Regions from separate parts of the Kocuria sp. KH4 genome, predicted to be linked through region 1. Evidence: predicted binding sites of a transcription regulator. Region 1 holds the regulator's gene; the other holds the start of a gene.
The links. Region 1 encodes HspR, which represses chaperone genes until heat shock. Its sites were predicted from a motif close to AAGTTGAGTCNNNNNGACTCAACTT; they were not measured.

Region 1 (14,038 bases):
GGTGCTCGCCGGGCTGCTGCTGTGGGCGGTGGTGAAGGCCCTCGCCGCCACGGGCGTGCTGCAGGGCCTGGCCTCGGGCCGGGTCGCGCGGCGATGACCGCCGCGGCGGTGCGCCCTCCCGGTGCGCCCACCGCCGCGGGGGCCCGCATCGAGGCCCGCGGCTTCGGCTGGCACCACCCCGGCCGGGAGACCCCCGCCCTGCAGGGCATCGACCTCGCGGTCGGGCCGGGGGAGCGGGTGCTTCTGCTGGGGCCGAGCGGGGCGGGGAAGTCGACGCTGCTGCACGCCCTCGCGGGGGTCTTGCACGACGACGACGGGCTCTCCCGGCAGGGGGAGCTGCTGCTCGACGGCGCGGACCCGGACCGGGTCCGGGGCCGCGCGGGCCTCGTGCAGCAGGACCCCGAGTCCCAGGTGGTGCTCTCCCGGATCGGGGACGACACCGCCTTCGGCCTCGAGAACCTCGCCGTGCCCCGGGAGCAGATCTGGCCGCGGGTCCGCGCCGCCCTCGACGACGTGGGGCTGCCCCTGCCGCTCGAGCACCCCACCGCCGCCCTCTCCGGCGGGCAGAAGCAGCGCCTGGCGCTCGCCGGGGCCGTGGCGATGAGCCCGGGGCTGCTCCTCCTCGACGAGCCCACCGCGAACCTGGACCCCGCCGGGGTGCGGCAGGTCCGGGACGCGGTGGCCCGGTGCCTGGACCGCAGCGGGGCCACCCTCGTGGTCGTGGAGCACCGGGTGGCGGTGTGGGCCGACGTCGTCGACCGCGTCGTCGTCCTCGGCCGCGACGGCGGGATCGCGCACGACGGGTCCCCGGCGCAGGTCCTGGGAGAGGCCGCCGACGAGCTGAGCCGCGCCGGGGTCTGGGTGCCCGGCCGGCTCCCGCCCACGCGCGAGCCCGCGCCGCCCCGGGCGGACGCGGAGGCGCTGCTGGGTGCGGCGGGGCTGGCCGTCTCGCGCACCCAGCCCTCCGCACGGCAGCTGCGCGCCCGGCGCCGGGCGCGGCGCCGGGGCCGGCCGCTGGGCGACGCCGCGGCGGGCCGGGACCTGCCGGTCGCGGCGAGCGGCGTCCGACTGGACCTGCTCCGTGGCCGGGCGGTCGCGGTGACGGGAGCCAACGGCGCCGGGAAGTCGACCCTGGCGCTCACGCTGGCGGGCCTGCTGGCGCCCGTGCGCGGGACCGTGACCGCGCACCCGCCCCTGGACCGCGGCGCCGGGCCGGACCCGCTGGAGTGGGCCGGACCGGACCTGGTGGCCCGCGTCGGAACGGTCTTCCAGGAGCCCGAGCACCAGTTCCTGCGCGCCACCGTGCGCGCCGAGCTCGAGCTCGGGCCCCGTCTGGCGGGCACCCCGCCGGCCGAACGGGACCGCCGCACGGAGGAGCTGCTCGACCGGCTGCGGCTGAGCCACCTGGCGGACGCGAACCCGTTCACCCTCTCCGGCGGCGAGAAGCGGCGGCTGTCGGTGGCCACGGTGCTGGCCACCGAACCGGACGTCCTGGTGCTCGACGAACCCACCTTCGGCCAGGACGCCCTGACCTGGGCCGAGCTCGTGGACCTGCTGCTGGAGGTCGTGGACGCCGGCACGGCCGTGCTCGCGGTGACCCACGACGAGGACTTCGTGCGGGCCCTCGGGGCCGAGGTGCTGGAGCTGGGGAGCGCCCCGCCGGTCCCCCCGGCGCCGGGGGCCGTGCCGGCGCCCCGGCCCGCCGCGGAGCACGCCCGGTGAGCGCGCCCGCGATCGCCCCGGCGGCCCGGGCCTCCCTGCTGGGCCGCGCGCACCCCGTGGTCAAGCTCGCCGGCGCCCTGGCCCTGACCGTGACCCTGCTGCTCAGCGCGGACCCCGTGACGTCGGGGATCGTGCTCCTGGGCGAGGTGCTGCTGCTGATCCTGGCCGGGCGGCGCCCGCCGGCGCAGCTGCTGCGGGCCTGGCCCCTGCTGCTGGCGGCGCTCGTGAGCGGATGGGGCACGGCCCTGCTCGCCGAGGACTCCGGGCCCGTGCTGCTGGACCTGGGGGTCACCGAGCTCTCCTCCGGTGCGGTCGCCGCGGGTGCGGCGATCGCCCTGCGCGGGCTCGCGCTGGCGCTGTCGGGGCTGCTCGTCGTGCTCAGCACTGACCCCACGGACCTCGCCGACGGGCTGGCCCAGACGGTGCGGCTGCCCGCGCGGTTCGTGCTGGCCTCCCTGGCGGCCCTGCGCCTGGTGGGCGTGATGCTCACCGAGTGGACCACGCTGGCGATGGCCCGCCGGGCCCGCGGCGCCGGCTCCGGGCACGGCCCGGTGGGCGCGCTGCGGGACTTCGGCGGACAGGCGTTCACCCTGCTGGTCCAGTCGCTGCGCCGCGCCACCCGCCTGTCGGTGACCATGGAGGCGCGCGGCTTCGGCGCGGGCCCGCGCACGTGGGCCCGGGTCCCGGAGCACTCCTGGCGGGACGCCGTGGTGCTGGCCGGGTGCCTCGGCGTGGCCGCGGCGGGCCCGGTGGTCTCCGTCCTGCTCGGGACGCACCGGTTCATCTGGGCCTGAGCCGGCGCCCCCCGTCCGTCCGGGCCGCCGGTCCCCGCCCGGCCCGGCGCCGCTGTCCGGTGCGCCGGGCGGGCGCCCGGGCGCGGGGCCGCGGGCCCCGTTCCTCACGCCCGTGCGACCCAGCCCGTCACGAGCCGCGTGAGCTCCGGGTCCACCGGCAGGAGGTGGTCGTCGAGCCGGTGCACGGGCACCGCGAGCCGCACGCTGGACACGAGCCAGAGGGCGTCCGCCGCCAGGAGGTCGCCGGGCCGCAGCGGCCCGTGGCCCAGCTCCCAGCCGTCGCTGCGGGCGGCGTCGAAGATCGCGGCCTGGGTGGTGCCCGGCAGGATCCCGCGCGAGGGCTCCGGGGTCACGAGGGTGCGCACGTCCGCGTGCACGCGGGCGCAGACCACGGAGGACGTGGCCCCCTCGAGCACCCGCCCGTCCGGGGCGGTGAAGATCGCCTCGTCCGCGCCGAGGGAGCGGGCATGGCGCAGGGCGGCCATGTTGACCGCGTAGGACAGGGTCTTGGCCCCGGGCAGCAGCCACGGGTGCCCGGCGTCCTGCGCCGGGTCGTGGCCGCGGGGCAGCAGCACGGCGGCCACCCCCTCCCGGCGCTGCCGGAACGTGGACTCCGGGACGGGGCTCACCACCACCCACGACCACGGGCCGGCCTCGGGGGTGCCGCGGCTGACGACCACCTTGACGCTGTGCTCGGCGCCCAGCCCGCCGTCCCCGCCGGGGGCGGCGTGGGCGAGCCCCAGCTCGACGGCCCGGAGCAGCTCCTGCGCCGAGGGCACCGGCAGCTGCGCCAGGCGCGCCGAGGAGGACAGGCGCCGGTGGTGGACCGCGAACTTCTGCACCCGCCCGTCGACGGCGCGCAGGCTCTCGAAGACCCCGTCCCCGCGGGTGAGCCCCTGGTCGTCGATGCGCACGAGCGGGACCGCCGGGTCGGCGAGGACGCCCCCGGGATGGGCGGCGTCGAGGACGACGACGGTGCTGGTCACGATGGCCTCCTGTCGGTGCGGGCGCCCGGTCAGTGGACGGGGCCGGGGTGCAGGATGTCCACCTGCTCCCAGACGTGGTCCTCCGCGAGATAGGCGTCCTCCTGGGCGGCCCACTGCTCCCAGTGCTCGGCGTAGTAGGCGCCGTCCCGGCTCAGGGCCCGGTCGTAGCGCAGCGCGGTGGGCAGCTCGACCCAGACCGAGACGTCCAGCAGGGCCCGGGCGGCGGCGGAGCAGGCCCCGACGCCCTCCAGGACGACGACCTCCGCGACGCGGGTCAGGCGGGGGGGTGCCCGGGGAGCCGGTGACCCAGTCCCAGGCGCTCCACTCCGCGTCCCGGCCGGCGCGCAGGGGGGTGAGGACCTCCTCCACGTAGGTCCGGGTGCCCGGCCGGAGACCGTCCCAGCCCGGGTAGAGGTCTTCCATGTGGAAGAGCGTCACGTCCCGCACGGGGCGCAGCACCTCGGCGAGCTGCTCCGCCAGGCTCGTCTTGCCCGCGCCCGAGCGCCCGTCGATGCCGACGAGCCAGGGGCGTCGGGTGGGGGCCGGGAGCAGCCGGGCCAGATTGGTGCCGGCGGGGTGGGCCGCGGCGACCGCGGGGTCCAGCTCCAGCTCGATGTCGATCACGCGTCTCCGGCGTCCCGGGCGCGGCCGGCGCCGGGGACCGCGGCGCCCGGGTCGGCGGCGCCCAGGTCCTCGATGCCCAGGTCCTCGGCGACGGCGCGGACCACTCCCGGCACGGCGGCGGCGATCATGCCGTAGGTGGTCTCGAAGTCCTCGGCCTCCCCGTACCAGGGGTCGTAGATGCCCAGCTCGCCGGGCTCGGAGCCGGCGACGGCGGGATCGAACTCGCGCAGCAGGCGGACCTTCGCGGCGGTGTCGGCGTCCGGGGCGAGGGCGCGCAGCCGCCGGTGGTGGACGACGTCCAGGGCGAGCACCAGGTCGCGGTCGCCGAACCGGGCCGGGTCGAAGACCTGCGCGGCGTGCGCGGAGGCGTCCAGCCCCTCGCGGCGCAGCAGGTCCGCGGCCCGCGGGTCGACCGGGTTGCCGAGCTCCTCGTCGCTGACGCCGGCCGAGTCGATGCGCACGCGCTCGCCCAGGCCGGCGGCCTCGAAGGCGCGGCGCAGGGCGAACTCCGCCATGGGCGAGCGGCAGATGTTGCCGGTGCACACGGCCACGATCGAATACATAGCGGGCATTCTAAGCCGGACGGGCCCGGGACGAGAAGTGCGGCCGCCGCCCGGGGGGCGACGGCCGCACGCGCGGGCACGGGCTCAGGGCCGGCGGAGCGCCGGGTCGAGCTCGCGCTCCGGGCCCGCCCCCCGGTCCTCCGGGTGCTGCGGGTCCGGCTCCGGCGCGGGCTCGGCGTCGAGGTCGATCTCGTCGCCGTTCTCGTCGACCCGCCGGTACCAGTCGGTGACGGCCGGGTCGTGGGAGTCGAAGGTCTCGCCGGCGGCCCGGGCGCCGGGGGCGTGCTCGACCTGCAGGGCGAAGTCGTCGCCGTGCTCCTCGATGCCGTGGATCACGGCCTTGCGCACGGCCGTGAGGGCGAACTCGTGCCGGATCGTGGCGGGGTCGCTGCGGAGGTCCTTGTAGAAGGACACCATGAGGAACGCCACGATCACGGCGAAGGGCAGGGCGGACACGGTCACGAGGTTCTGCATGCCGGTGAGGGCGTCGTCACCGCCCACGAGCATCATGACGGCCGCGATGGCGCCCAGGGACACGCCCCAGAAGACCACGATCGAGCGGTTCGGCTCGGGCCGGCCGCGCTGGGACAGCGTGCCCATGACGATGGCGGCGGAGTCCGCGCTCGTCACGAAGAAGATGGCGATGATGACCATCGCGAGCACCGAGGTGATCGCGCTGAGGGGGAGGGCGTCGAGCATCCCGAACAGCATCGCCTCCTGGCCGCCGGACGCCGCGAGGTCGGTGCCGGTGCGCTGCAGGTGCATGGCGGTCCCGCCGACCACCACGAACCACAGGACGCACATCGAGGAGGGGACCACGAGGACCACCGTGACGAACTGGCGCAGGGTGCGGCCGCGGGAGATCTTGGCGATGAACATCCCGACGAACGGGGACCACGAGAGCCACCAGGCCCAGTAGAAGACGGTCCAGGTGCCCGCGAACGCGGCGGTGTCCTGGCCCCAGCCGGCGGTCTGGCCGGTCATCCAGACGTACTCGTGCAGGTAGCTGCTGAAGACGGCGGGGACGAGGTCCAGGATCAGGACGGTGGGCCCGGCGACGAAGACGAACAGCGCCAGCAGGAAGGCCAGGAGCAGGTTCGTGTTGGAGAGCAGGCGGATGCCGCGGGCCACGCCCGAGACGGCGGAGGTGACGAAGGCCGCGGTGAGCACGGCGATGAGCAGGATCAGGCCGCCGTTGCCCACCGGGCCCCAGCCCGCGACGAGCTCCAGGCCCCGGGCGATCTGCAGCGCGCCGATTCCCAGGGAGGCCGCCGTGCCGAAGAGGGTCGCGAAGATCGCGAAGACGTCGATGAGCCGGCCCAGGCCGCCCTCGGCGCGCTCCTGGCCGATCAGGGGCACGAAGATCCGGCTGATGAGCGGGGGGCGGCCGCGGCGGTAGGCGCCGTAGGCCACGGCCGCGCCGACCACGGCGTACATGGCCCACGGGTTCAGGCCCCAGTGGAAGGCGGTCTGGACGAGGGCGTAGACGGACATCTCCTCGGAGCCGGGCTCCGCGTCGAAGCCCGGGACGCCCGAGCCGAAGTGGCTCATGGGCTCGGAGGCGCCGTAGAACATCAGGCCGATGCCCATGCCGGCCGCGAACAGCATCGCGAGCCAGGAGAAGAAGGAGTACTCGGGCTTCTCGTCGTCCATGCCCAGCGGGATCCGGCCGGTGCGGCTGAAGCCGACGACGAGCATGAACAGGACGGCGGCCGTGGAGAGGCCAGTGAAGAACCAGCCGGTGTTGCCGGTCACCCAGGCCAGGGCCGCGGAGGAGGCCGCGGTCAGGGACTCGGTGGAGAGCACGCCCCACGCGACGAACGCCACGACCAGCGCGGCGGTGAGGGAGAGGACGACCCGGTCCGTGCCGTAGCGCAGCCTCTGGTCCTCGACGGCCAGGCCCGGGACGAGGGCGGGGTGGATCCCGTGGGGATAGGTGAGCTCGCGCAGCACCTCGCGGGAGCGTTCCCTGCGGGGGGACGGGGCGGACTGCGGTGAATGGGGTGGCGTGCTGCTCATGGGCGCTCCAGAGGTGTCGGGGTGCGGGCGGTGTCGTGTCGATGCGTGCGGTTTCGTGCGGGTCGGGCCCGGAGGTGTCGAGTGCGGCCCGGGAGTGCGGGCACAAGCAAAAGATCGTACCAAGGAGCGGTTCCGCCGGGACAAGGGATGGGGGACAGCTCACAGCCGGCCCCAAAGTTGAGCCGGGCAGGCTCAAGTTAACTTGACACCGCAGGCTCACATGGCAGACTTGAGCCAGGAAAACTCAAGACCTGAGACCTCCGGGACCCAACGGGGCCGCCACGGCCCGCCCGGTTCAGCTCGACCCGAAGGAGAACACTCCATGTCCCGTGCAGTAGGAATCGACCTCGGCACCACCAACTCCGTGGTCTCCGTGCTGGAGGGCGGCGAGCCCACCGTCATCGCCAACGCCGAGGGCAACCGGACCACCCCGTCCGTCGTCGCCTTCTCCAAGGACGGCGAGACCCTGGTCGGCGACATCGCCAAGCGCCAGGCCGTCACCAACGTCGACCGCACCATCGCCTCCGTCAAGCGCCACATGGGCACCGGCTGGTCGAAGGACATCGACGGCAAGCAGTACACCGCGCAGGAGATCTCCGCGCGCATCCTCATGAAGCTGAAGACCGACGCCGAGTCCTACCTGGGCGACAAGGTCACCGACGCCGTGATCACCGTCCCGGCGTACTTCAACGACGCCGAGCGCCAGGCCACGAAGGAGGCCGGCGAGATCGCCGGCATGAACGTGCTGCGCATCGTCAACGAGCCCACCGCCGCGGCCCTGGCCTACGGCCTGGAGAAGGGCAAGGAGGACGAGCTCATCCTCGTCTTCGACCTCGGCGGCGGCACCTTCGACGTCTCCCTGCTGGAGGTCGGCAAGGACGAGGACGACTTCTCCACCATCCAGGTCCGCGCCACCGCCGGTGACAACCGGCTGGGCGGCGACGACTGGGACCAGCGCGTCGTCGACTGGCTGCTGTCGCAGGTCCGCTCCAAGACCGGCGCCGACCTGTCCAAGGACAAGATCGCCCTGCAGCGGCTCAAGGAGACCGCCGAGCAGGCCAAGAAGGAGCTGTCCTCCGCGACCAGCACCAACATCTCCCTGCAGTACCTCTCCGTGACCCCCGAGGGCCCGGTGCACTTGGACGAGCGCCTCACCCGCGCCAAGTTCGAGGAGCTGACCCGGGACCTCCTGGAGCGCACCGAGAAGCCGTTCCAGGACGTCATCGCCGAGGCCGGCATCTCCGTGTCCGACATCGACCACGTGGTCCTGGTGGGCGGCTCGACCCGCATGCCGGCGGTCGCCGAGACCGTGCAGCGCCTGGCCGGCCAGGAGCCCAACAAGGGCGTGAACCCGGACGAGGTCGTCGCCGTCGGCGCCGCGATCCAGGCCGGTGTGCTCAAGGGCGACCGCAAGGACGTGCTGCTGATCGACGTGACCCCGCTGTCGCTGGGCATCGAGACCAAGGGCGGCGTGATGACCAAGCTCATCGAGCGCAACACGGCCATCCCCACGAAGCGGTCGGAGACCTTCACCACCGCCGAGGACAACCAGCCCTCCGTGTCCATCCAGGTCTTCCAGGGCGAGCGCCAGTTCACCCGGGACAACAAGAACCTGGGCACCTTCGAGCTGACCGGCATCGCCCCCGCCCCGCGCGGGATGCCGCAGATCGAGGTCACCTTCGACATCGACGCCAACGGCATCGTCCACGTCTCCGCCAAGGACAAGGGCACCGGCACCGAGCAGTCGATGACCATCACGGGCGGGTCCTCCCTCTCCAAGGAGGACATCGACCGCATGGTCAAGGACGCCGAGGCCAACGCCGAGGCGGACCGGGTGCGCCGCGAGGCCGCCGACCTGCGCAACAACGCGGAGCAGCAGGCGTACTCGGTGGACAAGCTGCTGAAGGACAACGACGAGAAGCTGCCCGCGGACGTGAAGTCCGAGGTCCAGGCCGACGTCGACGCCCTGAAGCAGGCGCTCGAGGGCGAGGACGAGGCCGCCGTGAAGTCGGCCTACGAGAAGCTCCAGCAGTCCCAGACCAAGCTCGGCGAGGCCCTCTACGCGCAGGCGCAGGCCGACGGCGCCGACGGCGCCCCCGGTGCCGGCGCCACCGGCACGGCCGGTGACGAGGACATCGTCGACGCCGAGGTCGTCGACGACGAGAACGAGAAGAAGTGAGCATGCCCGAGCCCACGCCAGGACCCGACGAGCACCCGGCGGAGAACGCTCCCGAGCACTCCGGCGGGACCCCCGACGAGCAGGCCGCGCAGGACTCCGGCCCTGTCTCCCCGGAGGAGGCCGGGCCGGAGGGCCTGACCGTGGACGACATCCTCTCGACCCCGCAGTCCACCGACGCCGGCTCCGCCGACGCCGGCGCGGCGGCCACGGAGGCGGACCCGTCCGCGGCGCTGGCCGCCGAGCGGCTCGAGGAGCTGCGCCGGCTGCAGGCCGAGTTCGTGAACTTCAAGCACCGCACGGCCCGGGAGAAGGAGCAGCTGCGCACGTTCGTGACGGGCGACCTGCTGCAGACCCTGCTGCCGGTGTTCGACGACATCGACGCGGCCCGCCAGGCCGGGGACCTCGCCGACGGCCCGTTCGCGTCCATCGCGAACAAGCTGGAGGAGATCCTCGTCCGGCAGGGGCTGACCCGCATCGGGGCGGTCGGCGAGACGTTCGACCCGACCGTCCACGAGGCGGTGCTGCAGCAGCCCACCAGCGAGGTCGAGCCCGACCAGGTCTCGATGGTGCTGCGCTCCGGCTTCCGGATCGGCGAGCGCGTCGTGCGGCCGGCCCAGGTGGCCGTCGCCGTCGCCGAGTGAGGCCGGGACCGGTCTGACCGGCGCGGAGGGGAGGCCCGTCCACGGGCCTCCCCTCCCGTCCCCCCGCCCCGGGCGCACAGCCGGGGCGACCCCCAGGACTTCCACCGGGTGCTGCTCGTCAGGACCCCCACCGGCCCCATCAGAAAGGAGGCGTCATGGCCAGCCAGGACTGGATCGACAAGGACTTCTACAGCATTCTCGGCGTCTCCAAGGACGCGTCCGAGGCGGACATCAAGAAGGCCTACCGCAAGCTCGCCCGCCGGTACCACCCCGACCAGAACCCCGGGGACACGGAGGCCGAGCAGCGCTTCAAGGACATCACCGAGGCGCACTCCGTGCTCTCCGACCCGGAGGAGCGCAAGCAGTACGACGCGATCCGCGCCATGGGCTCCGGTGCCCGCTTCACGGCCGGCGGGCCGGCCGGCGCGGGCGGCTCGGCCAACTTCGAGGACCTCTTCGGCGACATCTTCGGCGCCGGCGGCGGCGGCCGCCACCGGCGGACCGGCTACTCCACCGGCGGCGCCGGCTTCGGCGGGGCAGGCGGCTTCGAGGACCTGTTCTCGCAGTTCGGCGGCCCGGGCGGCTACGGCACACCCGGGGCCGGCTACCAGGCCCCGCCCACCCGCGGGGAGGACATCCGCACGGAGACCACCATCCCGTTCCGCTCCTCGGTGCACGGCACCACCGTGAAGCTGCGCCGCGGCAACGGGCAGGAGACCACGGTGCGCGTCCCCGCCGGGGTGCGCGACGGACAGAAGCTCAAGCTCGCCGGCAAGGGCCACTCCGGACCCGGCGGACCCGGCGACCTGTACGTCACTGTGCACGTGGGCCCGCACCCGTTCTTCACCCGTGCGGACGGCACGGACGACGTCGAGGTCACCGTGCCCATCACCTTCCCCGAGGCCGCCCTGGGCGCCACCGTGGAGGTGCCCACCCTGGACGGCGGCACGGTGCGGCTGAAGGTGCCCGCCGGGACGTCGTCCGGCCGGCGCCTGCGCGTCAAGGGCCGCGGGTTCAGCACGGCCAAGGGCACGGGGAGCCTGATCGTGACCGTCGAGGTGCACGTGCCCGCGCACCTGGACGAGGCGGCCGAGGCCGCGGTCCGCGCGTTCGCGGAGGCGACCGCCGACGACGACCCCCGGGCGGGCCTGGCCACGAAGGCACGGCTCTGAGATGGCGCTCGACGCGGACCAGCCGCTGTTCGTGATCTCCGTGGCCGCCGAGATCGCCGAGATGCACCCGCAGACGCTGCGCCAGTACGACCGGCTGGGCCTGGTCAAGCCCTCCCGCGCCCCGGGCCGGGCGCGGCGGTACTCCCAGCGGGACATCGAGAAGCTGCAGCAGATCCAGGTGCTCTCCCAGCAGGGCGTCTCCCTGGAGGGGATCCGGCGCATCCTGCAGCTGGAGAACCAGGTCGCGGCCCTGCAGGCGAAGGTGGCGGAGCTGTCCCAGGAGCTCGACGAGGCCCGGGAGCGGGCCGAGGAGTCCTCGCGGATCTTCGCCGCTGGCATCGGCGGGGACGTGGTGCGGATGGCGCGCGGCTCGCGCCCGCGGGCCCGCAAGATCTCCCAGGCCGTGGTGCTCTACCGGCCGCCGCGGCCGCAGGAGCGCTGAGCGGCCCGCCGTCCGCGCCGGCGGGCGGGCGCCGGAGCACCGGCGCCGCTCGGCGCCGGTGCTCCCCGGCTCAGCCCAGGTGCTTCTCGAAGCCCACGTCGTACACGCCGTCCGCGTAGCGGTGGGCGACACCGGGCAACGGGACGTACCCGCTGCCCCGGTACAGGGCGGCGGCCTCGGGCTGGCGGTTGCCGGTGGTGAGGTAGATGCGCCGGTAGCCGGCACCGGCGGCGAGCCGCTCGAGCTCGGCCAGGACCCGCCGGGAGAACCCCCGCCGGCGGTGCCCCGGGTCCGTCCAGATGCGCTTGAGCTCGGCCGTGACGTCGTCGTGCCGCCGGAAGGCGCCGCCGGCCACCGTCAGCCCGCCCTCGAGCAGCAGTACGAGGGCCCCGGCGGGCGCCCGGAACTCGTCGACCGGGTGGTGCTCCATCTCCTCCGCACCGATCGACGGGCCGTAGCGCGCCACGTACTCCCGGTGCAGTCCCTCCAGCAGCGGCCGCGTGCGGGGATCGCCCGGAGGCACGACCACGAGACCGTCCGGGGCGGCCGCCGTGCTCACGGGAGCCGGCGGTAGGTCAGGTCGCGCGGCACGCGCCCCGCCTCCCGGGCCTTGCGCTCGAAGCTCGTCAGGACCCGGCCCTCCCAGCGGGGGGCCCAGCCCACGTCCGGGTGCTCGTCGTCGGCGAGCGGGCCCGGGTGCAGGTTCTCGAACTGCGGGGCGGCGTCCAGGACCTCGCGCATCACGAGCGCGTACTCCTGCCAGTCCGTGGCCAGGCGCCACAGCCCGCCCGGGGCGAGCACCCGCGCGGCCAGCTCGGCGAAGGCGGGGGAGACGAGGCGCCGCTTGTGGTGGCGGGTCTTGTGCCAGGGGTCCGGGAAGAACACCCACAGCTCGTCGACCGAGCCGGGGGCGAGCATGTGCTCCAGGACCTCGGGGGCGTTGGCCTGGACCACCCGGACGTTGTCCACGCCGGCCTGGCCCGCCTTGAGCAGCAGGTCCGCGATCCCCGGCTTGTACACCTCGACGGCGAGGTGGTCGCGGGCGGGGTCCTGCGCGGCGGCGTGCACGACGGCCTCGCCCAGCCCGGAGCCGATCTCCACGACCAGGGGCGCCTCGCGCCCGAAGGCGGCGGCCGCGTCGAAGTCGTGGTCGGGGTGCACGGAGGTGTCCGTGCGCACGCGCGGGACGTCCAGCACGCGCGTGGGCGCCCAGTCGTCCCACGCCTTCTGGCGACGGGCGGTCAGCCGGTCGCCGCGGCGCACGAAGGAGTAGGGCCGGCGGTGGTGGGCCTCCGGGACGGGGCCCGGGGTGGCGCCCCCGGCGGGCGTGTCGGCGGGCTGGTCGGCAGGGGAGGAAGTGTGCTCGGTCATCGCCCTACATCCTAGGTGCAGGCCGCACCGGCGCCGTGGCGCCGTCCGGGGGGAGCGGTGCGGCCCAGCGCCGGCGGGGCGCCTCCCACGCCGCGAAGCAGGTCAGCAGCTCCTCCGCGTCCCGGGCGACCACGGCGGCGTCACGGTACTCCGGGCGCACCAGCCCCGCGGCGGACATCGCGGCGACCGCGTCCAGCAGGGGCTCCCAGAAGCCGGCGACGTCGAGGAAGCCGACCGGCTTGGCGTGCACCCCCACCTGCAGCCAGGTCCACGCCTCGAAGATCTCCTCCAGGGTGCCCAGTCCTCCCGGCAGGGCCACGAACCCGTCCGCGAGGCGGGCCATCTCCGCCTTGCGCTCGTGCATGGTCCCGACCACGCGCAGCTCGGTCAGGCCGGTGTGGGCCGTCTCGTCCTCGACGAGGGAGCGCGGCATCACGCCGACCACCTCGCCGCCGGCGGCCAGGGCGGCGTCGGCGACGACGCCCATCAGCCCGACGTGGCCGCCGCCGTAGACGACGCCCACCCCGCGGCGGGCGAGCTCGGCGGCGAAGGCCGCGGCGGCCTCGGCGAACAGGGGGTCCGAGCCCAGGGAGGCTCCGGTGTACACGGCAAGTCTCATGGGGACATTCTCACCGCACCGGCGCCGATAGCATGAATCGGGCCGGGCCCGTGCCCGCCCGTCCCCGCGGCGGCGCACGCCGCCCGGCACCCTCCGCCCGTGCACCCTCCCGAGGACCCACCATGAGCCCACCGCCCCCCGGCCGCCCGGTCCGCTCCCGCCTGCGTCTCAGCGGCAGGGCGGACCGGGTCGTGCTCGTGGCGGCGCTGGGCATCCTCAGCGCGGTCAGCCCGATGGCCACGGACATGTACCTCGCGTCCATGCCGGCCATGGCCGTGCACTTCGGGGCCTCGACCTCCGCGGTGCAGCTGACCCTCACCAGCTACATGGTCGGCATGGCCCTGGGGCAGTTCCTGCTGGGCCCGGTCTCCGACGTGCTCGGGAGGCACCGGCTCATGGTCGCCGGCAACATGCTGTTCCTGCTCAGCTCCGTGGCCGTGGTCCTCGCACCCGGCGTCGGCACGGTGATCGTGCTGCGCGCGGTGCAGGGCGCCGCCGGCGCGGCGGGCGTGGTGATCGCCCGGGCCGTGGTCTCGGACATCGCCTCCGGGCGCCGGGCCGCCCAGCTCTTCTCGCTGCTCGCCACCATCACCTCCCTGGCCCCGGTGGTGGCGCCTCTGCTGGGCGGGGTGATCGCCACCGTGGCTCCGTGGCAGACCGTGTTCTGGGCGCTCGCCGTGTTCGGGCTGCTGATGCTCGCGTGCTCGGTCCTCGTGGTCCCGGAGACCCTGCCCCCGCACCGGCGACACCGGGGCGGGGTCGGGGCCGTCGTCGGCGGCTCCTGGCGCGTGCTGCGCACCCCGTCCTTCATGGGCTACGCCCTGGCCTTCGGGTCGGCGTTCGGGGCGCTGTTCTCCTACATCTCCGCCTCCTCCTTCGTGGTGCAGAACGTGCTCGGCCACTCGG
Region 2 (14,038 bases), on a different contig from region 1:
CGCGGGGCCGAGCAGCGCGAACCCGGCGGCCCAGGCCACCAGGGCGCGCGCGGACAGGTGCAGGAACGGGATCGCGAGCAGGAAGAACACCCCGTAGTAGACGAGGATGTTGTAGGCGGGCGGGTCGGCCGGGGAGGTCTGGTTGATGAGCAGGCCCACGGCGGCGATGAGCAGCGCCCGCACGAGCAGCCCCACCCGGTCCCCCGTCCGGCGCCGGCCCTCGTGCACGCGGCGCCCGCCGGAGGTGAACGCCAGCCCCACGCCCGCCAGGAGGGCGAAGAGCGCGGCGGCGCGCCCGGAGAAGATCGTCCACTGCGCCGTCGCCTCGAAGGTCTCCGGGTCCCAGGAGGGCAGGATGTGCACGGACATCATCCCGAGCAGGGCGATCCCGCGGGCCGCGTCGACCCCGACCAGGCGCCGTGCGGCGCGCCGCGCCGGGGCGGTCCCCTGCGCCGGGCTCTGCCGGGCCGGCGTGTCCCCGGCCGGGTGGTGGGTGTGCAGCATGGCGGTCGTTCCCCTCTCGCGGTGGGCCGGCGGGCCCCCTGCCCGCCGGCTCCGGGCCCGGGGCCCGTCGCCCACCCAGTCCAGCAGGCCGGGATGTGGGTGCCTTATCCCGTTCCTGTGCCCCACCTGTGAAGCCCCGGCGCGCCGCGGTGCGCCGGGGCCGCGGGGCTACGCTGGAGGCGTTCCGCGGACCACCGGGGCGCCCCGCCGGCCGTGGGGCCCCGTTCCCCGAGGAGCCGCCCCGGGGGCCCGCCCCGCCGGGGCCCCGTCCCGTGAGGAGAGCAGCGCCGTGACCGAGCCCGTGCAGCGGCCCACCGCCGTCGACCTGCCGCGCCTGCGGCACCCGGACGGCTCCCCGGTGCGCGCCCTCGTCGTCGACGACGAGCCGCTGCTGGCGCAGATGGTCTCCATGGGCCTGACCATGCTCGGCTGGCAGGTGCGCTCGGCCCACGACGGGCCCGCCGCCGTCGCGGAGGCCCGCGGCTTCCGCCCCGACGTGCTCGTGCTGGACGTCATGCTGCCCGGCGGCACCGGGGTCGAGCTCCTCGAGCGGATCCGCGCCTTCGCCCCCGCCGTCCCGGCCCTGTTCCTCACCGCCAAGGACAGCACCGAGGACCGGATCGCGGGCCTGGCCGCGGGCGGGGACGACTACGTGACGAAGCCGTTCAACATGGAGGAGCTGCTGCTGCGGCTGCACCGCCTGGTGCAGCGCTCCGGCATCGCCCACCCGGACGCGGCCGAGCTCGTGGTCGGCGACCTCGTGCTCAACGCGGACACCCGGGAGGTGCGCCGCGGCGGGGAGGAGATCACCCTGACCGCCACCCAGTTCGACCTGCTGCGCTGCCTGATGGACAACGCGCGCCGGGTGCTCAGCAAGGCCCAGATCCTCGAGCAGGTGTGGGGCTACGACTTCGGCGGGCAGACCAACGTGGTGGAGCTCTACATCTCCTACCTGCGCAAGAGGATCGACGCCGGGCGCAGCCCCATGATCCACACGGTGCGGGGCGCCGGGTACGTGCTCAAGCCGGCCGAGTGAGCAGGGCGGGCGCACGACGGGCACGGGGTGAGCGAACGGTGAGCGGGACGGGACGGGCGGCGGCGCTGCAGCTGCGCACGAAGCTGCTGCTGACGGTCCTCGCGCTGCTGACGCTCGCCTGCGCCGCCGTCGGCGTGCTGGGCCACGCCGCGCTGAGCGTCTCGCTGGGCGAGCAGCTGGACCGCCAGGTGCGGGACGCCTCCTACCGCACGATCGAGTACGGGGTGCGGGCCTCCGCCGGGCCCTCGGAGGAGCTCGAGGCCATGATGGACGTCCCCGCGCAGGGCGCCGGGACGATCAACGCCCGCATCGTGGACGGCGCGGTGGTCCGGGCGGGGCTGTTCGCGCCCGACGGGTCCCGGCGCGCCCTGGCGGACGAGGACCGGGCGCGGATCGAGGCCCTCGTCGAGGAGCTGGGCGCGCGCTCGGACGAGGACGGGGGCGCCCAGTGGGGGCCCGTGGACGTGGACCTGGCCGAGGGCGGGTACCGGGTGCTGCTCGTCGACGACCCGTGGGACTGGGGCCTCGTGCTGACGGGGCTGCCGCTGGCGGACAAGGAGCAGACGCTGCGCCGGTTCGGGGTGAGCACCGCCGCGATCTCCACGGGGGCCCTGGCCGTCACCGGGCTGTCCGGCCTGGTGGTCATCCGGCGCACGCTGCGCCCGGTGGAGCGGCTCTCCGACGTGGCGACCCGGATCTCCGAGCTCGACCTCGACCGCGGGGAGGTGGTCCTGCCGGTGGCGGCGGTGGCCCCGGCGGCCCACCCGGACACGGAGGTCGGCCGGCTCGGCCACGCCTTCTCCCGGATGCTGGACAACGTCGCCCACGCCCTGGCCACCCGGCAGCGCAGCGAGACGCGGGTGCGCCGCTTCGTGGCCGACGCCAGCCACGAGCTGCGCACCCCACTGGCCAGCATCCGCGGCTACGCGGAGCTGATCCGGCTCACCGAGCCGATGAGCGAGCAGGGCCGCAGGTCCCTGTCCCGGGTGGAGTCGGAGTCCGAGCGGATGACCGCCCTCGTGGAGGACCTGCTCCTGCTCGCCCGCCTCGACGAGGGCCGCCCCGTGGTGCCCGAGGACGTCGACCTGCTGGAGCTGGTCGTCGAGACCGTCAGCGACCGCCGGGTCACCGCCCCCGGCCACGACTGGCGGCTGGAGCTGCCCGACGAGCCCGTCGTCGTCCGGGGCGACCCGGCCCAGCTGCGCCAGGTGCTCATCAACCTGCTGTCCAACGCCCACCAGCACACGCCGGCGGGGACCACGGTCACCACCTCGCTGGGCACCGGGCCCGGCCCCGAGGCGGTGCTCACGGTGGCCGACGACGGACCGGGCATCGGCGCGGCGTTCCAGGAGCACATCTTCTCCCGCTTCGCCCGGGAGGACGATGCCCGCTCCGGCGGCTCGGGGGGCGTGGGCCTGGGGCTGTCCATCGTGGAGGCCATCGTGCAGGCCCACCACGGCCGGGTGCGGGTGCGCAGCGTGCCGGGCTCGACCTGGTTCACCGTCCACCTGCCCCTCGCCGCGGACTGAGCCGGCGGCGGCTTGCCCCGCGGGCCCCGGGGCCCTTTAATGAACGGGTCAGGAACCGTCGGCACGGACGGCCGCGCCGATCCCGTGCCGAAACCCGCAACGCCGCGTCCGGGGTCCGTAGCGTGCCGTGTGCTGGGTTTCCCCGAGCGGTTCCGCCGGGGCCGCGGACGCGCACCGACGTCCGGAGGAACCCCCCGTGAACGCACTCCCCACCGCCCCGTTCACCGCCTCCCTGCCGCGCATCGGCAGCGCCGACGCGCCCGCCCAGCCCGTCGACCAGCTCCGCATCCCGCACCAGGCCGTGATCTTCGACATGGACGGCGTGGTCACCGACACCGCCGCCGTGCACGCCGCCGCCTGGAAGACCCTCTTCGACGGGATTCTGGCCGACGACCGGCTCGAGCCGGCGGAGGACGGCGTGGGGGTGGACCGGCGGAGCTTCGACGAGGACGCCGACTACCGCCACTACGTGGACGGCCGGCGGCGGGAGGATGGCATCCGCACCCTGCTCGCCGCCCGCGGCGCCCGCCTGCCCGAGGGCGACGAGACCCCGGGGGCGTGGTCGGTGCAGGGCCAGGCGGCGCTGAAGAACACCTACTTCCAGGAGGCCCTGGAGATCAGGGGCGTGCGGGTCTTCGAGAAGACGGTGGCGCTCATCGAGCGCCTGCGGGCCGCCGGGGTGCCGGTGGGCCTCGTGACGGCCAGCCGCAACAGCGTCCCGGTGCTCGCCGCGGCCGGCCTCCAGGACGCCTTCGACATCATCGTGGACGGGCACTTCGCCGCCGAGCACGGCCTGCCCGGCAAGCCCGCCCCGGACACCTTCCTCACCTGCGCCCGGATGCTGGGCGTGGACCCGGCCCGGTCCGTGGTGATCGAGGACGCCGTGTCCGGGGTCCAGGCCGCCGCGGCGGGCGGCTTCGGCACCGTGGTGGGGATCCGCCGGCACGGCGAGCGCAGGGACCTGTTCCGGGCCGGCGCCACGACGGTGCTCAACGACGTGGGCGAGCTGGACCTCGGCGCCCGCCGCGACGACCCGTGGAAGCTGGTGTTCGAGGGCTTCGACCCGGCGACGGAGGTCCGGCGGGAGACGCTGCTGACCCTGACCAACGGCTACATGGGCGTGCGCGGGTCCGCCTGCGAGTTCCCGGCCAACGGGGTGCACTACCCCGGCAACTACCTGGCCGGGGTCTTCAACCGGGTGGTCAGCCACCTCAGCGGCCGCGACGTGGAGCACGAGTCCATGGTCAACGCCCCCAACTGGACGCACCTGGACCTGCGCATCTCCGGCGGCGACTGGTGGTCCGAGGGCGGGCTGCGCCCCTCCGAGGAGCGCACCGAGCTGGACCTGCGCCGCGGCCTGCTCATCCGCTCCCTCGTGCTGACCGACCTCAACGGCGACCGCGGGGAGGACGGCTCCCGCGCCCGCCTGGAGATCGTCCAGCGCCGCCTCGTCTCGCTGCGCTACCGGCACCTGGGCGCGCAGGAGACCACGGTGACCGCCCGCGGCTTCTCCGGGCGCCTGCACCTGCGCACGGGCATCGACCCCAGCGTCCGCAACACGGGGGTGGCGGAGTACCAGGACCTCAACGACCACCACCTGGTGGACCTGGAGTCCACGTCGCTGCCCGACGACCACGAGACCCTGCTCTCGCACGTGCGCACCACGCAGTCCAAGATCGAGATCACCTCGGCGCAGCGCACCACGATCGAGGGCGGCCAGAACGTGCGGGAGCGCCGGGAGATCCGCCCCGGCGGCACGGAGTTCCGCCGCCACCAGGTCAACATCGCCGACGGGCGGCCGGTGATCATCGACTCCACCACCGCGGTCGTCACCAGCCGCGACGCCGCGATCGGCTCCCCCCGCGAGGGGGCCCTCGCCGAGCTGGACCGCAGCCCCAGCGGCGTGCGGGGCCTGCTGCCCTCGCACGAGGTCGAGTGGTCCCTGCTGTGGGACCGCTACGACGTGGACGTGTGCCCGGACCCCACGGAGCTGACCCCCGAGCTGCTCCTCACCCAGCTGGCGCTGCGGGTGCACCTGTTCCACGTGTCCCAGACCCTCGCCCCCCACATGTCGCTGCGCGACGCCGGGGTGCCGGCGCGCGGCCTGCACGGCGAGGGCTACCGCGGGCACATCTTCTGGGACGAGCTCTACATCCTGCCGGTGGTCAACCTGCGCCAGCCGCAGGTGACGCGCTCGCTGCTGTCCTACCGGTGGCGCCGGCTGCCCATGGCCAAGCACCGCGCCATGGAGTTCGGTCTCGAGGGCGCGGCGTTCCCCTGGCAGTCCGGCTCGGACGGCCGGGAGGAGACCCCGCCGGAGCTGTTCAACCACCACTCCAACCGGTGGCTGCCGGACAACTCGTGGCGGCAGTTCCACGTGGGCCTCGCGATCGCCCACAACGCCTGGATCTACTACGAGACCACCGGCGACGTCGACTGGCTGGCCGGCCAGGGGGCCGAGCTGATCATCGGCATCACCCGGCTCTTCGCGTCCCTGACCGACTACGACCCCGCGGACGGCCGCTACCACATCGCCGGGGTGATGGGACCGGACGAGTACCACGACGGCCCCCGCGGCCAGCACGGCGGCGGACTCAAGGACAACGCCTACACGAACGTGCTGGCGGCCTGGCTCTTCCGGCACAGCGCCCACATCTTCCACCACATGGTCGAGCACCAGCGCGAGGAGCTCTCCGCCCGCTTCGACCTCTCGGCCGAGGAGGTGGGGACCTGGCAGCAGATGTCGGAGCGGATGTTCGTGCCGTTCAACAAGGACGGCACCATCAGCCAGTTCCACGGCTACGACGACCTGGACGAGCTGGACTGGGAGTTCTACCGGGCCAAGTACCGCAACATCGGCCGCCTCGACCTCCTGCTGGAGAACGAGGGCGACATGACCAACAACTACAAGCTCGCCAAGCAGGCGGACACGATCATGCTCGTCTACCTGTTCGGCCCCGACGGCCTCGTGGAGGAGCTCGGGCGGATGGGCTACGAGGTGGACCACGCCGCCATCGAGCGCACCGTGGACTTCTACATCGCGCGGTCCTCGCACGGGTCCTCGCTCTCCCGGGTGGTCAACGCCTCGGTGCTCGCCTGGCTGAACCCGGACCGGTCGTGGTCGGCCTTCCAGGACGCGCTGCTGATCGACCTGGACGACACCCAGGGCGGGACCACGGGCGAGGGGATCCACCTCGGCGCCATGGCCGGTTCCGTGGACGTCGTCACCCGGGCCTACGCGGGCCTGCGCGTGCGCGGCGAGTGGCTGGAGTTCGACCCCGCGCTGCCGAGCCAGCTGGAGCGGGTCTCGTTCACCGTGCTCTACCGGGGCCAGGTGATCCGGGTCTGCATCGACCACCACGTCCTCGAGCTCGAGGGCACCTCGCGCCGGGCCGGCAACGTCACGATCCACGTGCACGGGGCGGAGTACGTGCTCAAGGGCGGGCAGAAGATCCGGGTCGCGATCCGGCAGCGCCACCCGCTCGGCGCGCTCCCGGCGGGGTCGCGGACGGCCTGAGCCGCAGCGGCCGCGCTGGTCCTTCCCCACGCCGGGCACACGCCCCGGATCGCCGCCTCCGCCTTCGTGGCGCCGACCGCCACGGTGGTCGGCGACGTGGAGCTGGCCCCCGGCTCCGGCGTCTTCTACGGCGCCACGGTGCGCGGGGACCGCTCCCCCGTGCGGCTGGGGGCGGGCTCGAACCTCCAGGACAACGTGGTGGTCCACTCCGACCCCGAGCACCCCTGCACGATCGGGGCCGGCGTCAGCGTGGGCCACGGCGCCGTGGTCCACGGCTGCACGGTGGAGGACGAGGTCCTGGTGGGCATGAACGCGACCGTCCTCAACGGCGCCGTCATCGGCTCCGGGTCCCTGGTCGCCGCCGGCGCGGTGGTCCTCGAGGGCACCGTGGTGCCGCCGGGCTCGCTCGTGGCCGGGGTCCCCGCCAGGGTCCGCCGCGAGCTCACCGGGGCGGAGCGCGAGAAGGTGCGCGCCAACGCCCGCACCTACGTGCAGCTCTCCGCCGAGCACCGCGAGCTCAACGCCTGAGCCCGGCCGGTCACTGGGCCGCGAGGGTGCGAGCGTAGTCCAGGTAGGCGTCGTGGTCGAAGCCGGGCAGCAGGCACGACTGCACCACGTAGCCCTGCAGCACGGAGAGGATGGCCTGGGCGAACATCGCGACCCACTCGCGGGAGCGCTCCGGGTCCAGGCCGAGCTCCTCGGCGGCCCACCGGCCGTAGCGCTCCTCGACCCGCGCGCGCACCCGTGCGAGGTGCTCCCCGGCCACCGCCGCCAGGGCCGGCTCGCTCACGGCCTCGCCCCACGTGATGAGCAGCAGCCGCGTGGCGTCCGGGTCCGCGGCGAGCCGCTCCAGCAGCTCGGCCACCCATCCGGCCGGGTCCGCGCCGGGGTCCTCCGGCGCCGGGCGCCCGGCCGCCGCGGCCCGTGACGGGCCCGCGGCCGGCGGCGCGCCCTCGTCCACGGTCGGCGGCGCGTCCTCGTCGACGGCGAGGACGCGGTCCAGGGCCGCCCGCGCGGACGCGACCACGAGCTCGTGCTTGGACGGGAAGTGGTTGTACAGCGCCCCGGCGGAGAGCCCCGTCGCCGCGATGATCCGGTGCATCGACGCCCCGCCGAAGCCGTGCTCCAGGAAGCAGCGGCTGGCCGCCGCCACGATCTCGCGGCGGCGCTCGTCCTTGTACTGCTGGCTGACCCGAGGCACGCCGCCAGTCTAGGCGACGAACGGTCGTTCGCTTCGGGACCCGGGGGCCTCGGCCCGCCCGGCCGGGGCGTGGCAGAATGCGCCCATGCCTGCCGCGACCCTCCCGCCCTTCGTCGACGCCGCCCTCGACGCCGCCCACCTGGACGCCCCGCTCACGGCGACGGGCCGCACGCTCGGCTGGGGCGTGGTCAGCACGGCCGACATCGCCGAGAAGGTGGTCCCGGACATCGCCGCCCTCCCGGACGCCCGGCTCGTCGCCGTGAGCTCCCGCGACCAGCACCGCGCCGAGGACTTCGCCCGCCGGCACGGGGTGGAGCGGGCGTACGGGAACACCGCGGCCGGCACGGGCCTGGAGCGCCTCGCGGCCGACCCGGACGTGGAGGTGGTCTACGTGGCCACGCCCCACGGCTACCACCACCGGGACGTGTCCGCGCTGCTGCGCGCAGGCAAGCACGTGGTGTGCGAGAAGGCCCTGGCGATGACCGCCGCGGAGGTCCGCGACCTCCTGGAGCTGGCGCGCGCGCACGGGGTGTTCCTCATGGAGGCCGTCTGGACCCGGATGACCCCCGGCTTCCGCACGGCGATGCGCTGGATCCGGGCGGGGCGGCTGGGCCGGGTGCGCTCGGTCGAGGCCTCGATCGGCACCCACCGCCCGGTGGACCCCGGCCACCGGCTCTTCCGCAACGCCGACGGCGGCGGGGTGCTCCTGGACATGATGGTCTATCCGCTGACCTGGACCGGGGCCGTGCTGGGCGCCCCGCAGCGCTGGACGGCCCAGGCCGAGCTCGGCGCCACGGCCGTGGACCTGGACACCGCCCTGACCCTGGACTTCGGGCACGGCCGGGGCCACGTGAGCGGCACCCTCTCCAGCACCGTGCCGCACCAGGTCACCGTGAGCGGCACGCACGGCTGGCTGCGCGTGGACGGGCGGATCAACTGCCCCACCACCCTGGTGCTGCAGAGCGCCGACGGCGCGCGCCGGGGCGCCGCCCCGGTCGTGGAGCAGGTGGCGGTGACCGGCGCCGGGTACGTCTACGAGATGCGCGAGGCCACCCGGTGCATCCAGCAGGGGCTGCCGGAGTCGCCCGTGATGCCCTGGGCCGACTCCCTGGAGCTGGTCGAGCTCTTCGACCGGGTCCGTGAGCGGATCGGGGTGGAGTACCCCAACGACCGCCGCTGAGGGTCGCGCCGGCGCCGCCGGCGTCCGGGTTCGCCCTCGGCGATCGAGCGTCGCAGCCGTTGAACCCCGCCCCGCGGCGGGGCTATCATCGATCCTGGTTGAGCCGGTATGACTCAACTAAATGTCAAAGGCACTGCTCATGTAGTTGAGGAGATGATGGACGTGGCCACGATGTTCACGCCGTTCAACGATTTCGACCGCCTCGCCGCCTCGCTGTTCGCCCGCCAGGGCCTGCGCGAGATGCCCATGGACCTCTACCGGGACGGCGACCGCTACATTCTGCGGGCCGATCTGCCGGGCATCGACCCGGAGAGCGTCGACGTCGACGTGGACGGCCAGCTGCTGACCATCCGGGCCGAGCGGAAGCTGCCCGAGGTCCGGGACGTCCAGTGGATCACCCGGGAGCGGCAGAGCTCCTCGTTCGTGCGCCAGCTCAACCTCGGCCAGGGCATTGACATCCAGGGCATCGCCGCGAGCTACGACAACGGCGTGCTCACGGTGACCATCCCGGTCTCCGCGCAGGCCAAGCCGCGCAAGATCCAGGTGGTCTCCGGCCAGGGCGAGCAGCAGGCCCTGGGCGAGGGCACGGAGGGCGACCGCGTGATCGGCGAGGGCGAGCTCGTCAACGGCACCCGCTCGACCCAGCCCACCGAGGGCTGATCTCGGCGGTCCCGGCGCGCGGGCGCCCGGGCACCGCCGCGGCCGCGGGCCCGTTCCTCCCGGGGAGCGGGCCTGCGGCCGTGTCCGGCGGCGTCCACGGGCGGGCGCCGGTCACCGGGGCGGGCGCGGGCTCGGGTATCTTGGCACCAGGACACACCGACCCGCATCCGTCGACACACATGGGAGACAGCCCGCACATGGCAAAGATCATCTACACCCGCACCGACGAGGCGCCCCTGCTCGCCACCTACTCCCTCAAGCCCGTCATCGAGGCCTACGCCTCGACCGCCGGCGTCGAGGTCGAGACCCGGGACATCTCCCTGGCCGGGCGCATCCTCGCGGCCTTCAGCGACCGGCTGCCCCAGGAGCAGCGGGTCGACGACGCCCTCGCCGAGCTGGGCGACCTGGCGAAGACGCCCGAGGCCAACATCATCAAGCTCCCCAACATCTCCGCCTCCGTGCCGCAGCTCAAGGCCGCGGTGCGGGAGCTGCAGGAGCAGGGCTTCGCGCTGCCGGACTACCCGGACGAGCCGGAGACCGACGAGCAGAAGGACGCCCGGGCCCGCTACGACAAGATCAAGGGCTCCGCCGTGAACCCGGTCCTGCGCGAGGGCAACTCCGACCGGCGCGCCCCCGCCTCGGTGAAGAGCTACGCCCGCAAGAACCCGCACCGGATGGGCGAGTGGTCCGCGGACTCCCGGACCAACGTGGCCACCATGGCCGCCGACGACTTCCGCGCCAACGAGAAGTCCGTGGTCGTCGACTCCGACGACACGCTCCGGATCCGCCTGGTGGGCGAGGACGGCAGCACCACGGTGCTCAAGGAGTCTGTGCCCGTCCTCGCCGGCGAGGTCGTCGACGCCACCGTGATGCGCGCCGCCGCCCTGGACGCCTTCCTCGCGGAGCAGGTCCAGCGGGCCAAGCAGGAGGGCGTGCTGTTCTCCGTGCACCTCAAGGCCACCATGATGAAGGTCTCCGACCCCATCATCTTCGGCCACGTGATCAAGGCGTTCTTCCCGGAGGTCTTCTCCGCCTACGGCGCCCAGCTGGAGGAGGCCGGCCTGTCCCCGAACAACGGGCTCGCCGCGATCCTCAACGGCCTCGACGCCCTCCCCGCCGACGTCCGCGAGGACGTGCGGACCGCGCTCGACAAGGGCCTCGCCGAGGGCCCGGAGCTGGCCATGGTGAACTCCGACAAGGGCATCACCAACCTGCACGTGCCCTCGGACATCATCGTGGACGCCTCGATGCCGGCCATGATCCGCTCCTCCGGGCACATGTGGGGCCCGGACGGCGAGGAGGCCGACACCCTGGCCGTGCTGCCGGACAGCTCCTACGCCGGGATCTACCAGGTCGTGATCGACGACTGCCGCGCCCACGGCGCCTTCGACCCGCGCACCATGGGCTCCGTCCCGAATGTAGGGCTCATGGCGATGAAGGCCGAGGAGTACGGCTCCCACGACAAGACGTTCGAGATCCCCGCGAAGGGCACCGTCCAGCTCGTCGACTCCTCCGGCGCCGTCCTGCTCGAGCACGAGGTCTTCCCCGGCGACATCTGGCGCGCCTGCCAGACCAAGGACGTCGCGATCCGGGACTGGGTCAAGCTGGCGGTGACCCGCGCCCGGGCCTCCGCGACGCCGGCCGTGTTCTGGCTGGACCGCACCCGCGCCCACGACACCAACCTCGTCGCCAAGGTCGAGCAGTACCTCGCGGAGCACGACACCGAGGGCCTGCAGATCGAGATCATGTCCCCCGTGGAGGCCACCGCCTTCTCCATCGAGCGGATCCGCCGCGGCGAGGACACCATCTCCGTCACCGGCAACGTGCTGCGCGACTACCTGACCGACCTGTTCCCCATCCTGGAGCTGGGCACCTCCGCGAAGATGCTCTCCGTGGTCCCGCTCATCAACGGCGGCGGCCTCTTCGAGACCGGCGCCGGCGGGTCCGCCCCCAAGCACGTCCAGCAGCTGGTCGAGGAGAACCACCTGCGCTGGGACAGCCTGGGCGAGTTCCTCGCCCTGGCCGCGAGCCTGGAGCACCTGGCCACCACGGCGGACAACGCCCGGGCCCGGATCCTCGGCGCGTGCCTGGACCGCGCCACCGGCACCTTCCTCGAGGAGAACAAGTCCCCGAGCCGGAAGGTCGGGGAGATCGACAACCGCGGCAGCCACTTCTACCTGGCCCTGTACTGGGCCCAGGAGCTGGCCGGCCAGGACGAGGACGCCGAGCTGGCCCAGGCCTTCACGTCCGTGGCGGAGCAGCTGGCCGCCCACGAGGACGCGATCAACGAGGAGCTGCTCTCCGTGCAGGGCCGCCCGGCGGACATCGGGGGGTACTACCGCCCGGACGACGCCAAGACGTCCGCGGTGATGCGCCCCTCCGAGACCCTCAACCGGGTGCTCGCCTCGCTGTCCGTGTGAGCCGGTCCCGCGCCGGACGCCCCCGGGCGGCCGGCGGGCACGGCAACGGCCGCACCCCTGAGGGGTGCGGCCGTTGCCGTGCCCGGCGCCGCCGCGCCGGGCGGCGGATCAGTGGAAGAAGTGCCGCGCCCCGGTGAAGTACATGGTCACGCCGGCGGCCTCGGCCGCGGCCACGACCTCCTCGTCCCGGATCGACCCGCCGGGCTGGACGACGGCGCGCACGCCGGCGTCGAGCAGCACCTGCAGCCCGTCCGCGAAGGGGAAGAACGCGTCCGACGCCGCCACGGACCCGTGCGCGCGCTCCGCGCCGTCCTCGCCGAGGCTGTTCGCGCGCTCGACGGAGAGTTTGCAGGAGTCCACCCGGTTGACCTGGCCCATGCCGATGCCCACCGAGGCGCCCTGCTCGGCGAGCAGGATCGCGTTGGACTTCACGGCCCGCAGCGCCTTCCACGCGAAGGCGAGGTCGGCCAGCGTCCGCTCGTCGGCCGGCGCCCCGGCGGCGAGGGTCCAGGCGGCGGGGTCGTCGCCGGCGGCGTCGAGCCGGTCGGCGACCTGGAGGAGGGCCCCGCCGGAGACCTGCCGGTACTCGAGGGCGTCGCGGGCGAAGCCCTCGGGCAGCTCGAGCAGGCGGATGTTCTTCCGGGCCTGCAGGATCTCCAGGGCCTCGGGCTCGAAGCCGGGGGCCACGACGACCTCCGTGAAGATGTCCTTGACCGTCTCCGCCATCGCCCGGGTCACCGTCCGGTTCGCAGCGATCACGCCGCCGTAGGCGGAGAGCGGGTCGCACGCGTGAGCCTTGCGGTGGGCGTCGGCGATGGGGTCCTCGGCGCCGGGGGTGGCCACCGCGATGCCGCACGGGTTGTTGTGCTTGACCACGGCCACGGCCGGCTCGTCGAAGTCGTAGGCGGCGCGCAGGGCGGCGTCGGCGTCCACGTAGTTGTTGTAGGACATCTCCTTGCCGTGCAGCTGGTCCGCCTGGGCGATGCCGGGGGCGGCCGCCTCGTCGACGTACAGGGCGCCCTTCTGGTGCGGGTTCTCGCCGTAGCGCAGGGAGGCGGAACGCTCGAGGGCCAGCCCCGCGTAGGGCGGCCAGAAGGCGGCGTCCTCGTCCTGCTCGAACTGCTGGGCCGTCCACGTGGCCACGGCCGTGTCGTAGGCGGCGGTGTGGGCGAAGGCCGCGGCGGCCAGCCGGCGCCGGGCCGCGAGGTCGAACCCGCCGGCGCCGGCGGCCTCGACCACCGCGCCGTAGGAGGCGGGGTCCACCACCACGGACACGGCCGCGTGGTTCTTCGCGGCCGCGCGCACCATGGAGGGGCCGCCGATGTCGATCTGCTCGACCACCTCGTCCTGGCCGGCCCCGGAGCGCACGGTGTCCACGAACGGGTAGAGGTTCACGACCACGAGGTCGAACGGCTCGATGCCCAGCTGCGCGAGCTGGTCCACGTGCTCCTGCTTGCGGCGGTCCGCGAGGATCCCGGCGTGCACGCGCGGGTGCAGGGTCTTCACCCGCCCGTCCAGGCACTCCTGGAAGCCGGTGACCTCGGAGACCTCGGTCACCGGCACGCCCGCCTCCGCGATCCGGCGCGCGGTCGAGCCGGTGGAGACGATGGCCACCCCGGCCTCGTGCAGACCGCGGGCCAGGTCGTCCAGTCCGGTCTTGTCGTAGACGGACACCAGGGCCCGTCGGATGGGCACGCGGTCAAGTCGGATGGGGCTCACAGATTCTCCAAGCGTCGGGATCGGGGCTGCCGGCGGACACCGCCGGGGACCATTTTACGGACCCGCGACGCGACGCCCCGCCGTGCCGCCCGACCGTGCTGCCCGACCGTGCTGGCGGCCCCGTCCGCGGGCGCCGCGCCCGGCGGCTCAGCGCGCCGGGACGGAGCGGGCGAGCAGGCCCAGGGTGTCCACGAGCAGCTCCCGCTCGGCGGCCTTGATCCGCTCGTGCAGGCGCTCCTGCGTGTCCTCCTCCTGCACCGGCACCGCCGCCT

Region 2: a site for HspR is predicted at 9,063-9,087, ahead of ACWCOM_RS09590 (Hsp20/alpha crystallin family protein). Genes of this name have one in related genera too.

The regions. Positions count from the first base shown of each region.
Region 1 is NZ_JBSJYX010000001.1:315,206-329,243, reverse strand. Features, by position in the region: gene ACWCOM_RS01590 (ECF transporter S component) at 1-97, shown strand, start outside; gene ACWCOM_RS01585 (ABC transporter ATP-binding protein) at 94-1,722, shown strand; gene ACWCOM_RS01580 (energy-coupling factor transporter transmembrane component T family protein) at 1,719-2,516, shown strand; gene ACWCOM_RS01575 (aminotransferase class IV) at 2,621-3,502, opposite strand; gene ACWCOM_RS01570 (low molecular weight protein-tyrosine-phosphatase) at 4,123-4,689, opposite strand; gene ACWCOM_RS01565 (BCCT family transporter) at 4,774-6,708, opposite strand; gene dnaK (molecular chaperone DnaK) at 7,031-8,887, shown strand; gene ACWCOM_RS01555 (nucleotide exchange factor GrpE) at 8,890-9,528, shown strand; gene ACWCOM_RS01550 (DnaJ C-terminal domain-containing protein) at 9,684-10,700, shown strand; gene ACWCOM_RS01545 (heat shock protein transcriptional repressor HspR) at 10,702-11,142, shown strand; gene ACWCOM_RS01540 (GNAT family N-acetyltransferase) at 11,213-11,701, opposite strand; gene trmB (tRNA (guanosine(46)-N7)-methyltransferase TrmB) at 11,698-12,513, opposite strand; gene ACWCOM_RS01530 (LOG family protein) at 12,518-13,132, opposite strand; gene ACWCOM_RS01525 (multidrug effflux MFS transporter) at 13,255-14,038, shown strand, end outside.
Region 2 is NZ_JBSJYX010000010.1:107,662-121,699, reverse strand. Features, by position in the region: gene ACWCOM_RS09625 (heparan-alpha-glucosaminide N-acetyltransferase domain-containing protein) at 1-504, opposite strand, end outside; gene ACWCOM_RS09620 (response regulator transcription factor) at 794-1,540, shown strand; gene ACWCOM_RS09615 (ATP-binding protein) at 1,579-3,069, shown strand; gene ACWCOM_RS09610 (beta-phosphoglucomutase family hydrolase) at 3,266-6,586, shown strand; gene ACWCOM_RS09605 (gamma carbonic anhydrase family protein) at 6,602-7,114, shown strand; gene ACWCOM_RS09600 (TetR/AcrR family transcriptional regulator) at 7,125-7,787, opposite strand; gene ACWCOM_RS09595 (Gfo/Idh/MocA family protein) at 7,873-8,967, shown strand; gene ACWCOM_RS09590 (Hsp20/alpha crystallin family protein) at 9,124-9,627, shown strand; gene ACWCOM_RS09585 (NADP-dependent isocitrate dehydrogenase) at 9,825-12,047, shown strand; gene purH (bifunctional phosphoribosylaminoimidazolecarboxamide formyltransferase/IMP cyclohydrolase) at 12,156-13,766, opposite strand; gene purN (phosphoribosylglycinamide formyltransferase) at 13,914-14,038, opposite strand, start outside.